Regions from separate parts of the Sporocytophaga myxococcoides DSM 11118 genome, predicted to be linked through region 3. Evidence: riboswitches for the same ligand, from Rfam matches in the RefSeq annotation. Region 3 holds a riboswitch; each other region holds the start of a gene.

Region 1 (3,877 bases), on a different contig from region 3:
TGTATGAATTCTTGATGTTGTAGCTCCTCCAATCAACAAAGGCACCTTTAAACCCGCCTTTTCCATTTCCCTTGCAACTGTAACCATCTCATCAAGAGAAGGGGTTATCAGACCGCTAAGTCCTATGATATCGACGTTATTTTCCTGGGCGGCCTTAATGATTTTATCGGTAGGCACCATTACCCCAAGATCGATGATCTCATAGTTGTTACATCCCAAAACTACACCGACAATATTTTTTCCTATATCATGTACATCTCCTTTTACTGTAGCCATAAGGATCTTACCTGCACTTCGGCCTTCTCCTCCTCCTTTTTTCTTTTCTTCTTCAATAAATGGAAGCAGATAAGCTACCGCCTTTTTCATTACCCTTGCACTCTTCACTACCTGAGGCAGGAACATTTTTCCTTCACCGAAAAGATCACCTACAATGTTCATTCCATCCATCAAAGGCCCTTCAATAACCTCTAATGGTTTAGCAAACATATGCCTTGCTTCTTCTACGTCCTGATCTATATAATCAACAACACCCTTCACCAGAGCATGAGCTAATCTTTCCCCAACAGGTAATTTACGCCAGGTTTCATCTTTAACAGCCTCTTTCCCTTTATTTTTAACCTTTTCAGCCATCTCAAGCATTCGCTCTGTGGCATCAGGACGCCTGTTCAGTAATACATCTTCGACATGCTCCAGCAGATCTTTGGGAATATTCTCATAAACCTCAATCATACCTGCATTAACAATACCCATATCCAGACCTGCTTTAATTGCATGATACAGGAAAGCAGAGTGCATCGCTTCTCTAACCACATCGTTTCCTCTGAAAGAGAAGGATATGTTACTAACACCACCACTTACCTTTACACCCGGAAGATTTCCTTTGATCCATCTTGTAGCATTGATAAAATCCACAGCATAATTATTGTGTTCTTCAATACCTGTAGCAACAGTAAGTATATTAGGGTCAAAAATTATATCTTCTGCAGGGAAATTTACTTCCTTAGTAAGAATATCATAAGCTCTTTTGCAGATCTCGATTCTTCTTTCGTAAGAATCTGCTTGTCCTTGCTCGTCAAACGCCATTACAACAACTGCAGCACCGTACTTTCTGACTTTTCTGGCATGTTCTTTAAACTTCTCTTCGCCTTCTTTTAAGCTTATAGAGTTTACAATGGCTTTACCTTGTACACATTTAAGACCAGCTTCAATCACGGACCATTTGGATGAATCCACCATGATAGGAAGTTTCGCAATATCAGGCTCAGAAGCAATAAGATTAAGGAAAGTAGTCATTGCCTGCTCAGAGTCAAGCATCCCCTCATCCATATTCACATCGATCACCTGTGCCCCACCTTCAACTTGGTTTCTGGCTACAGCAAGCGCTTCCTCATAATTGCCTTCTTTGATAAGACGGGCAAACATTTTAGAACCTGTAACATTGGTTCTTTCTCCGATATTTATAAAGTTAGCTCCTTTGAAGACTTTCAAAGGCTCTAGTCCGCTATATCTTGAAAGATGATCTGATTCAGGATTTGGTCTAGGAGAGTATTGTGCGGCTAAATCTGCAATTGCTTTAATGTGTGCAGGAGTGGTTCCGCAGCATCCACCAATAATATTTAGAAGACCTTCATCTAAAAACTCCTTGATGGTCGAAGCCATCTCCTCCGGAGTTTCATCATATTGACCGAATTCGTTGGGCAAACCGGCATTAGGGTGTGCACTGATACCTGTAACAGATTCCTTTGCAAGATCCCGGATGTGTTGCTTTAATTGTTTTGCTCCTAAAGCACAGTTAAAACCTACTGTTAAAACAGGCAAGTGAGTTACTGAATACAAGAAAGCTTCTACTGTTTGTCCAGATAAAGTTCTTCCACTTGCATCAGTAATTGTACCGGAAATCATCACAGGAATCTTTGATCCTGTATCTTCCTTATAAGATTCAATAGCAAATAAAGCAGCTTTACAGTTAAGAGTATCGAAAACTGTTTCTACAAGAAACAGGTCAGCTCCTCCATCTGCAAGGCCTTTTACTTGTTCATAATATGCTTTTACCAGATCGTCAAAAGTTACGGCTCTATAGCCTGGATTGTTTACATCTGGCGATAATGAAGCCGTTCTGTTTGTTGGACCTATTGATCCCGCTACAAATCTTGGTTTCGAAGGATCCTTCTGGTTATAAATCTCCGTAGCTTCTTTGGCAATTCTTGCAGATTCATAGTTTAGTTCATAAACAAGATCTTCCATATGATAATCCGCCATAGCAATCGAAGTACCGCTAAAAGTATTTGTTTCGATAATATCAGCGCCGGCTTCAAGATACTTCAGGTGGATTTCTTTAATGATATCGGGACGAGTAAGCGATAACAAGTCGTTATTGCCTTTCAAATCGCCTTTATGATCTTTAAATCTTTCTCCTCTGAAATCTTCCTCTTCAAGTGTATACCCCTGAATCATGGTCCCCATAGCACCATCAAGCACAAGTATCTTTTTCTTTAATACTTCCTGAATGTTAACAGTCATTTTTCAATAACTTTTTTTTAATGAATAAAATTATGAAGAGCTTAAACGGAGAGATTCCCGGGAAGGAGTTCTACCTTATCTTTCTCTGCTGAAAATAAAAATTCTCAGAGTGGGAGTTAGCACCTTCTTTTAAAGGGTTGCTAAGACATCTAAGGGCCCAATCCCTCCGTCTTTCCGGATAAGTTCAATGCAAATTAATAATAAAGTTTCTTTTTAAAGAAATAATCTCCAAAATTCTTTGCATTCAAAGGTTGATGTAATAATTTTTTAACATTTTAAACATCTCTTTTCCTTAATTCCTCTATTTTTGAATTGAATTAAGAAAAGCTTCGATTCGGATTAACTCCTGAAATTCAATGCTGTTCAATTTTACAATAAAACCCATTTAATTTGAAATTTGCTGCAGTAGATATTGGCTCCAACGCTATCCGTTTTCAGATAACAAGCATCCTGAAACACAATGACATATTCAACTTTAAGAAACTTGAATATGTCCGTTTTCCGCTTAGGCTTGGTCAGGATGTATTCCAGTTCAATAAGATTAGTCCGGAAAAAGAGGAAAAGTTCGTAAAGCTGATGAAAACTTTCAAAATGCTTTTGGAGCTTTACGAAGTGGATGATTATATATTCTGTGCGACTTCAGCGATGCGAGAATCTACAAATGGAAGGGAAATTGCAGAACGAGTAAAGAAAGAAGTTGATATTTCAATAGATATTATTGATGGAGATAAGGAAGCTGATCTAATAAATGCAGTTCTATTTAATGAACTTGACGAAAAAAGCTATATCCATATTGACGTAGGAGGCGGTAGTACGGAGCTGAATATTTTCGTAAATAAAAAGAAAGTTGCTGCACAATCCTTTAAAATCGGATCGGTAAGAAGACTTAATAAACTAGATGCGCCTGAAGAGTGGAATAGAATGGAGAAGTGGGTAAAAGACAATATATCTAAGGCAAGTATTCCTGTCTATGCTATTGGTACGGGTGGCAACATAGGAAAAATCTATGAACTAGCTAACCTTTCAAGATCAAAAGACCTTAAGCCAAGTATTAAAATCGACAAGATTGAAGGAGTGCAGAAACAGGTAGCTGCAATGACTTACGAAGATAGGATTCATGTACTAAACCTCAATCCTGACCGTGCTGATGTTATAGTTCCGGCTTCGGATATCTATATTTCTGTGATGAAATATGCAGGAGCTAAAGAAATGGTAGTGCCTGAACTAGGTCTGAAAGATGGCCTGATACAAATGTTGTTTAGAAGAAATATGCACAACTTAGAAGAACAGGTGACCATCATCAATACAAATAAGTTCCCGAAATAATCCGGGAATTTATTTTTCTGCCCTTAACTTT
Region 2 (3,877 bases), on a different contig from region 3:
CAATAGACTGCGTAGGCGCCATAATAGCCTGAGCATCTTTTTGCAATAAGAGATCAATTTTAATAAATGATCCTGGTCTCAGACTGAAGTCTTCATTGGAAGATCTGGCACGTACTTTTAAAGTTCTTGTAGCCACATCAACCATAGGTTCTGAAGCATATACTGTACCTTGATAAATTTTGTCAGATCCGGTTACAGTAAACTTTATATCTGAGCCTTTTTTTACAAAGGCTCCGTATTTTTCAGGGATGTCAAATTCAAGTTTTATCGGATCGATTTGCTGAAGAGAAGCTATGACTGTGGTAGGAGAGACGATTTCTCCTTCACTTACATATCGAAGTCCGATGATGCCGCTGAATGGTGCTTTAACTTCCGTTTTGCGTAATTGAGCAGATAGTAAGTCAAGATCTGCATTCAAAGTACTTGCCTGGTTGCTGGCAATGTCATATTCTTCCTGACTGATACCGCCAATTTCTAGAAGCTTTCTCTTGCGGTCCTCTTCTCTGTTAGCTAGCTCTTGTTGAAGCTTGATCTTTTTATATTGAGCTCTAAGTTCTTCATCAAAGATTTTTACAAGAAGTGTTCCTTTTGAAACTTTTGCATCCTCTTTAAAATGGATGCCTGTTACTCTTCCGGAAACTTCGCTTCTGAGATCTACTTTTTCATTTGAAAGTATAGTTCCTATAATTTCTATTTTATTATCCACCTCTTCAGGCTTTAGAATTAAGCCAGTGATAGATAAAGGTGGTGTATCTTTTGGTCCACGGATCTCTTTGACCTTCTTGCCAGAGGATGTGCATGACCAGACGATGGCCAAAATAAAAATAGCGGGAAATATGGTGGTTCTGATACTCATCGCTTTGGTTTTACTTAACTTTTTTAATTTTGAGTTTGATGTCTATTTTGCTTGAATGCAGGGCTTTTAGATTATTTCTTATCAGGTCGAGAGTATTGTAGAAAGTATTTATTTCCATTTCGCTCATTCCATTAAAAGCTCCTTGCTCCAATTCTTTATATGTTTTCCGTATTTGAGGAATCAATTTTTTGCCTTTGGCGGTCACTTGTAAAAGATGCTCCCTTCTGTCTTTCTGGTTTATGACTCTCTCCACGAGTTCAAGCTTGGACAAATGATCAAGATTGCGCAAGGTGGTAACTTTGTCGCAATGAAGTAGTTCGGAAAGTTGCTGCTGGGTTATCTTCCCTGAGTTTTCATCCAGAACCAACAACATATAATAATATCTATCCAAACCGGAGCTTTCCAGGTTTTCTACAAGAAATGCTAGGTAATTTTTAGCCAGATCTGTGCAGCGTTTTCCCAGCGGAGGTTCTTTTGATGAAATAATTCTCATTTAAAGCAACAACAATAGTAAATTAAGTTAATTGTTAGCAATATTAACTAATTGGAATTATAACGTAAATAAACAGACTAAAATTTAATTGTTTATCATTGTTCGTCTTTGAATTCCAGGATTTGGAATTCGAAAAATTAGGAACAGCAAATGGGGTATAATAGTTTGGAAAATATTTATTTGAATGCGAAAACTTAAAGAGATGAGTTTATATGTTTTGTGTTTTTATTTTTGCCTATTTTTTTAGGCATAGAAACGACCTTATAGGTTAAAAAGCAGACGATGGCGATTATAAAGAATAGTAGCATAACAAAAAAAATTAAGGTCTTTAGGTATTTATACGTGTTTTTAGAGGGTAAGTAACCTGATTTTTCACGAATTTTATTTCTGTGATATTAAACGATTTATGTAATGAAGAGGCTCCGGATTCCTTATCAGGTCTGTGTTAATATTTTTCCCTTATCCCCTTGTATGTCTACTATAATTAGATTTCTGATTATTAGTAGCTTATAGTGTTTAATTTGAATGCAAATACTAAAATTTGTTACAATTGGTCAATTTGTTTTGTTTTTAACATTTCTCCGATTAATTTTGAACCCTCCAAAGTCAATTACTCTGAACATGTAATTGATTTATAAAGAAGAGGGGAGAGAAAAGGCTCTTTGAACCTCTAGCAACCTATCCTTTTTGAGATAAGGTGCTAATTCCTTTCCTAAGATATTAGGGCATATAAATTAATTATGATGAAGAAATTAATTGAATATTACTACACCTTTCGTTATACCTCTTTCCTTAAGAGTAAAGGCCAGTCTTTTAATTTCCTCTTTATCTGTTGTTAGTTTTGTGCTGAATTTGTTGGTTTAATCTGGAGTTTAAAAAGTGGAAAACAAGACCTTTACATATAAGAATAATTTTGTTTTAGAGTCAGGACAGGTTCTTGAAAACCTTACGATTCAATATTCTACATTTGGAAAACTAAATAGTAGAAAAGACAATGTAATCTGGGTTTGCCACGCTCTTACTGCTAATTCAGAAGTACATACATGGTGGTATGGATTGGTGGGAGAGGATAAATTTTTTAATCCAGAGAAACACTTTATAGTATGTGCCAATATTCTTGGTTCTTGCTATGGAACCAGTGGTCCGCTGGATGTTAACCCTCGGACCGGAAAGCAGTATTTTCTGGAATTCCCGCAGGTTACAATAAGAGATATGGTAAATGCTCATATTCTTCTTAAAGAAGAATTAGGTATTTCTAAAATACATTCTTGTATAGGTGGTTCTCTTGGCGGTCAACAGGCAATGGAATGGTCTATCATAGCTCCTGATACAATTGAAAACCTGATCTTGCTGGCTACAAATGCTTTTCATTCTCCATGGGGAATTGCTTTTAATGAGTCCCAAAGAATGGCAATACAGGCTGATAAATCCTGGCAGGAGTGCAGAGAAGATGCAGGGCAGGAAGGTTTGAAAGCTGCTAGGGCTATAGCGCTTCTCTCATACAGAAATTATAATACTTACGTTTCCACACAGAAAGAAACAGACGACAATAAGCTGGATAATTATAAAGCATCCTCTTATCAGAATTATCAAGGGGTTAAGCTTGTAAACAGATTCAATTGTCATTCATACCTTTATCTTTCAAAAGCAATGGATTCCCACCACGTTGGACGTGGGCGAGGTGGAGCTGAGGTTGCTTTAAAAGCTATAAAATCAAATACATTGGTGATCGGTATCAAAACGGATATACTTTTCCCTGTTTGCGAGCAGATTTTCTTAGCACAAAATATTGTCGGAGCAGAATATCAGGAAATTGATTCTTTGTATGGCCACGATGGCTTTTTGATTGAAACTGAAAAAATTGCAAATATCCTTCAGGATTTTTATAAAAGAAAAACTGCTGCCGGATTGTTCTGATAAATTATTAAAATTAAGCATTAGCTGTTGAAAAATCCTGTTAATCACTATAATCAATCATGTGATTATAACTTCTAATGGCCGATTAGCATTGATATTTTTTTAAATACTTGTTTCCGATTTATTTTTCTTCCTTTAGTCTCTTCCGCAATATCTTTATCCGATAAATCGTATAGAAAAAAAGCCTATCTTTAGGGCTCTTAGTGTTTATACAGAAATCTGACAGAAATCAATTAATTCAATTCAAATGAAAAAAGGTATTCTTATTTTTCTGGGGATAATAGCATTTTTATTTATCCTCCTGTTAACCATTCCATTCCTTTTTAAAGATCAAATCAAAGCTAAAGTAGATGAGCAAATAGCAAAAAGCGTCAATGCTACTGTTGTTTTTGATTCAGATAAATTAGGATTGTCTCTTATCAGAAACTTTCCTAACGTAACTATTTCAATCGATGATTTTGGTATCATCGGAAAACAGGAAGAGTTTAAAGGCGACACGCTTTTCTTCGCTAAGAACTTTAAAGTTGTCGCAGATATCATGAGTGTTATTTCAGGAGATCAGATAAAAGTTAAAAGCATTTATCTGAATAAGCCAATTGTTGCAACATATG
Region 3 (3,877 bases):
GTTGCTCCTGGCTTTATCGAAACCGAATCTCTGAAAAATGTACCGGAAAAAATCGTTAGAAGTATTAAAGATAAAATCCCGGTAGGGAGACTGGGTAAGCCTGAAGATGTTTCAAACGCCTATATATTTCTTGCATCAGAAGAAAGTTCGTATATAAGTGGATCAGTACTTACAATAGATGGAGGTTTTGTTTCATAAAGCAGAAAGCGGAAAGGTAAAAGCATCGTAACTTTTAGCTTTTACCTTTCCACATTCAGCTTATTAAACAGTCTCATACTTTTCCTCAATAACGACTTCTTTTAACTTTTCACTTTCAATTTTTAACTTTGGACTTTTAGCTTTCCGCTTTCCACCTTTATTCACGGGATATTTGCGTCCTGAAAGGTTGTTAAATACCATCGCAATTGCAAATAGAATAATAACTCCGGTGGCGACAGGAGAGACCACATACCAGTATCCCAAAGCTTTTATTTTAGCAGAGCCAATATTAGCAATCAGAGCAGTTGCACCTCCGGGAGGATGCAGAGTTTTGGTCATTTGCATTACCATGATACTAAGTGAAACTGCCAGAGTAGATGAGAACCAAAGCGTGTCTGGTAATAATTGAGCCACAGTCACCCCTACAAGTGCTGAAAGTATATGACCTCCAAACAGATTCCTTGGCTGAGATAAAGGGCTGTTAGATACTCCATATAATAATACGGCAGAAGCTCCGAAAGATCCTATTAAAAATATATGATCCTGAACTTCGAATATCTGGCTGTTGATGAGACCAATAAGTCCTATTCCGCAAAACGATCCAAGGAAAGTCCATAAAAGATCACTCTTATGCAACATGGTTTCCCGGTACATGACATATTTGGCAATTCTGAATTTTCGTGAAAGGTTAATGTTGGGTGTACTTTTAAATGGTTTCGATATTTTAATTTTCATTTTAAGGTTAAACCGAATAAAAACGAAGGGCTGCTTCAATTTATATGAAGCAGCCCTCAAATTTATCTAAAAACCAGGAATTAATTCAGATTCCAGGTGCATTGTTTTAGCGGAGATTGACCAGCCACCGCCTGGTCACATTTATAATTAACCATTTCTGAAATTGTCAGATAGGTTTCGTAAGTCAATCCAGGTGTTTCGTTAAAATGATACAGATTAACTGAATATACAGGATTGCAAACTTCGTTATTTTGAGAATTAGAAATTCCAGCTGTGAGTGCCAACGTCTTAAAATTAATAGAAATAGTTTTTGTCATGGCATTAAGGGTTAAATTGTTAAAGGATTGATTTAAACCTGTTACTACAGGAAATTAGCCAAAGCCAACTACGAAAGCTTACAACAACAATAACTGTTGTTATATGCATTTAACGTAATGGCAAAACGAAAGTTTACTGAAGAACCTTGTCCTTTAGTTACTTTTTCTTTTGAATCTCTAAATTGGGCTGTATTCATAAGTGTTAATTTATATGTGTTCCGAAAATCGAAACTAGGATTTAGCACCTTACATTTTTGGTGGCAGGTTGCTAGAAGTTCTCAGAGCCTATTCTCTCCCTTCTTCTTTATAAATCAACTACACACGGTAGGTGATCGCATTACAAATATATGCTACTGGAAATTTTGTTCCAAATAGTTTAACAAAAATAAATTAACCGGTGAATTTATTAAAAAATAATATCCTCAGTCCGGCTGTGATTACCAAACTGAGGATCAGGTAAATTGTTATGAAAAATTTTAATGATGCACTGTTTAACTACATCATTATCAAAGCTTTTCTATGAATTCAAATAATTCGCTTTTAATGCTTTTCATTTCCTTATAAAAACCGTCAACTTTTTCAGTAAGGTCTCGATGCCTTTCTCTATATGCTTCATCATAGTCTTTGGGGCGGTTTTGCATTATTCCAGCCAAATACATTTCATGAGCTTGGGTTTGCATGAAAAGATGTTCCAGCCAGTCATTATGCATTTTACTTAGAATTTTTTCATAATCTCTCAACTCCTCCTTATCATCTTCTGATCTCACTTTCAGAAGTTGCTTATTGATCAGATTCTTAAAAAAACGTATCTCATCCTTCCACAAATCCATTTCACTTAACCATTCTCTGGTCTGTTGATGTAAGACCTCAAGGCTTCCTTCAAGAAGGTAAGAGGTTTTTGGGGATTCCAGTAATTGTGTCATAGCCAACTATTAAATTATTTGAGATATTTTAATTTCTGATACAGGAAATCTTAAAATTGTCACCAACTGATTTGACTTTAAGTCTTCCGGATTTTCAAAATATATTTCATGGTATTTACCAATGAATTCCAGATTTTTACTTTTTGCAAAAGAACGGACCTTTTCTAGAGATTTTTTTCCTTCTGTTCGGCCACCTTTAAATGATGTCTGCAAACTCAAGCCCTCAGAAAGGCGATTTAATGTAATAGACTGGGTAAAAGACCATTCTGGGTTCTCTTCCAAAACCATTTTCTGTGACAAGCCAAGAATGTCTTCGTTGATTAATGCTGGCTCATTGATCATAATTGCCCATTTCCAAATTGTATCCATGTTAAAATCAAATGGTCTATCATCTTTCCACCACAAAACTTCAACAGGAGTGATTCCATTCGCACAAATATTAACCATTGGAGTCTTGGCAGATAAAATTTTTCTAGCATATTCATCAACTTTGAATAGAGTTAATGCTGCTTGCAAAAAATGCATATCAAATATCGCCGGACCTTCTCCATAAAGAGTGAAATAATTAAAATCAGGTACTTCTACCAGTCTAACTTCCTCTATAGAAGGATCATATAAATGCTTGTCCAGATCAATCAAAGCCTCCATTTTATTATATTTTGCATTCAACTTAAATCTTATAAAATTCTGTTCTTCAGAAATTTCAGACTGTTCCTTTCTACATATATAAAAAGCATAAACCAGAAGGTATTTGTTCCATTTAAAATTTGGGGCTAGGCTTACCTTCAGTATAATCAAATTGAAAATCTTGAAAAACTATTGTGTTGTATTGTGCTAATAACCAATACATATCGTTTATTTACTTAAAGTAGTGATTGCATATTGGTTCCATTATCAAAAAAACAGAAAGAAGAAGATCTGAATGTGTATAAATAAAAGCCAAATTTAGGATGCCAAATTGTGGCCATTCACTAAAAATACTTATCTTGCTACATTAAAAAATCCTAATTTCCATTTATAATATCTATGGCTGAAGGCGAAAACATAATTCCTATTAACATTGAAGATGAAATGAGGGGAGCTTACATCGATTATTCGATGTCGGTTATCATTTCAAGGGCATTACCAGACGTAAGAGACGGATTAAAACCTGTACACAGAAGGGTGCTTTTTGGAATGTCAGAATTAGGTGTTAACTGGAACAAACCTTATAAAAAATCCGCAAGAATTGTTGGTGAGGTACTTGGTAAATTCCACCCTCACGGTGACGCATCGGTATATGATTCCATGGTTCGTATGGCACAACCATGGTCATTGAGATATATGATGGTCGATGGACAAGGAAACTTCGGATCTATAGACGGTGATTCTCCTGCGGCAATGAGGTATACTGAGGCTAGATTCAAGAGAATCGCCGAAGAAATGCTTTCTGATATAAACAAGAATACAGTAGATTTTCAACCCAACTTTGATGATTCCCTTGAAGAACCCACAGTTCTTCCTTCAAAGGTGCCAAATCTTTTGATTAACGGAACTTCCGGTATCGCTGTTGGTATGGCTACCAATATGGCGCCACATAATCTACGTGAAGTTGTGGATGGTGTTTGTGCATATATTGATAACAATGACATCACAATTGAGGAGCTGATGGAATTTGTAAAAGCTCCGGATTTTCCAACAGGAGGAACCATTTATGGTTATCAA

The links. Region 3 has a riboswitch for S-adenosylmethionine ahead of K350_RS0100510 (hypothetical protein). Riboswitches for the same ligand answer to the same signal wherever they lie in the genome.
Region 1: linked by a shared signal. The riboswitch ahead of metH (methionine synthase) and the one ahead of K350_RS0100510 (hypothetical protein) in region 3 are both predicted to bind S-adenosylmethionine.
Region 2: linked by a shared signal. The riboswitch ahead of K350_RS0116050 (homoserine O-acetyltransferase family protein) and the one ahead of K350_RS0100510 (hypothetical protein) in region 3 are both predicted to bind S-adenosylmethionine.

Annotation. Positions count from the first base shown of each region.
Region 1 is NZ_AUFX01000005.1:464,382-468,258, reverse strand. Features, by position in the region: gene metH (methionine synthase) at 1-2,520, opposite strand, end outside; SAM riboswitch class I at 2,593-2,705, opposite strand; gene K350_RS0107965 (Ppx/GppA phosphatase family protein) at 2,911-3,846, shown strand; gene K350_RS0107960 (glycosyltransferase family 2 protein) at 3,856-3,877, opposite strand, start outside.
Region 2 is NZ_AUFX01000012.1:165,447-169,323, forward strand. Features, by position in the region: gene K350_RS29130 (efflux RND transporter periplasmic adaptor subunit) at 1-856, opposite strand, end outside; gene K350_RS31370 (MarR family winged helix-turn-helix transcriptional regulator) at 867-1,349, opposite strand; SAM riboswitch class I at 1,979-2,085, shown strand; gene K350_RS0116050 (homoserine O-acetyltransferase family protein) at 2,229-3,266, shown strand; gene K350_RS29140 (AsmA family protein) at 3,514-3,877, shown strand, end outside.
Region 3 is NZ_AUFX01000003.1:179,532-183,408, reverse strand. Features, by position in the region: gene fabG (3-oxoacyl-ACP reductase FabG) at 1-198, shown strand, start outside; gene K350_RS26790 (HPP family protein) at 262-933, opposite strand; gene K350_RS0100510 (hypothetical protein) at 1,014-1,250, opposite strand; SAM riboswitch class I at 1,455-1,563, opposite strand; gene K350_RS0100505 (hypothetical protein) at 1,757-2,173, opposite strand; gene K350_RS0100500 (GyrI-like domain-containing protein) at 2,183-2,971, opposite strand; gene gyrA (DNA gyrase subunit A) at 3,200-3,877, shown strand, end outside.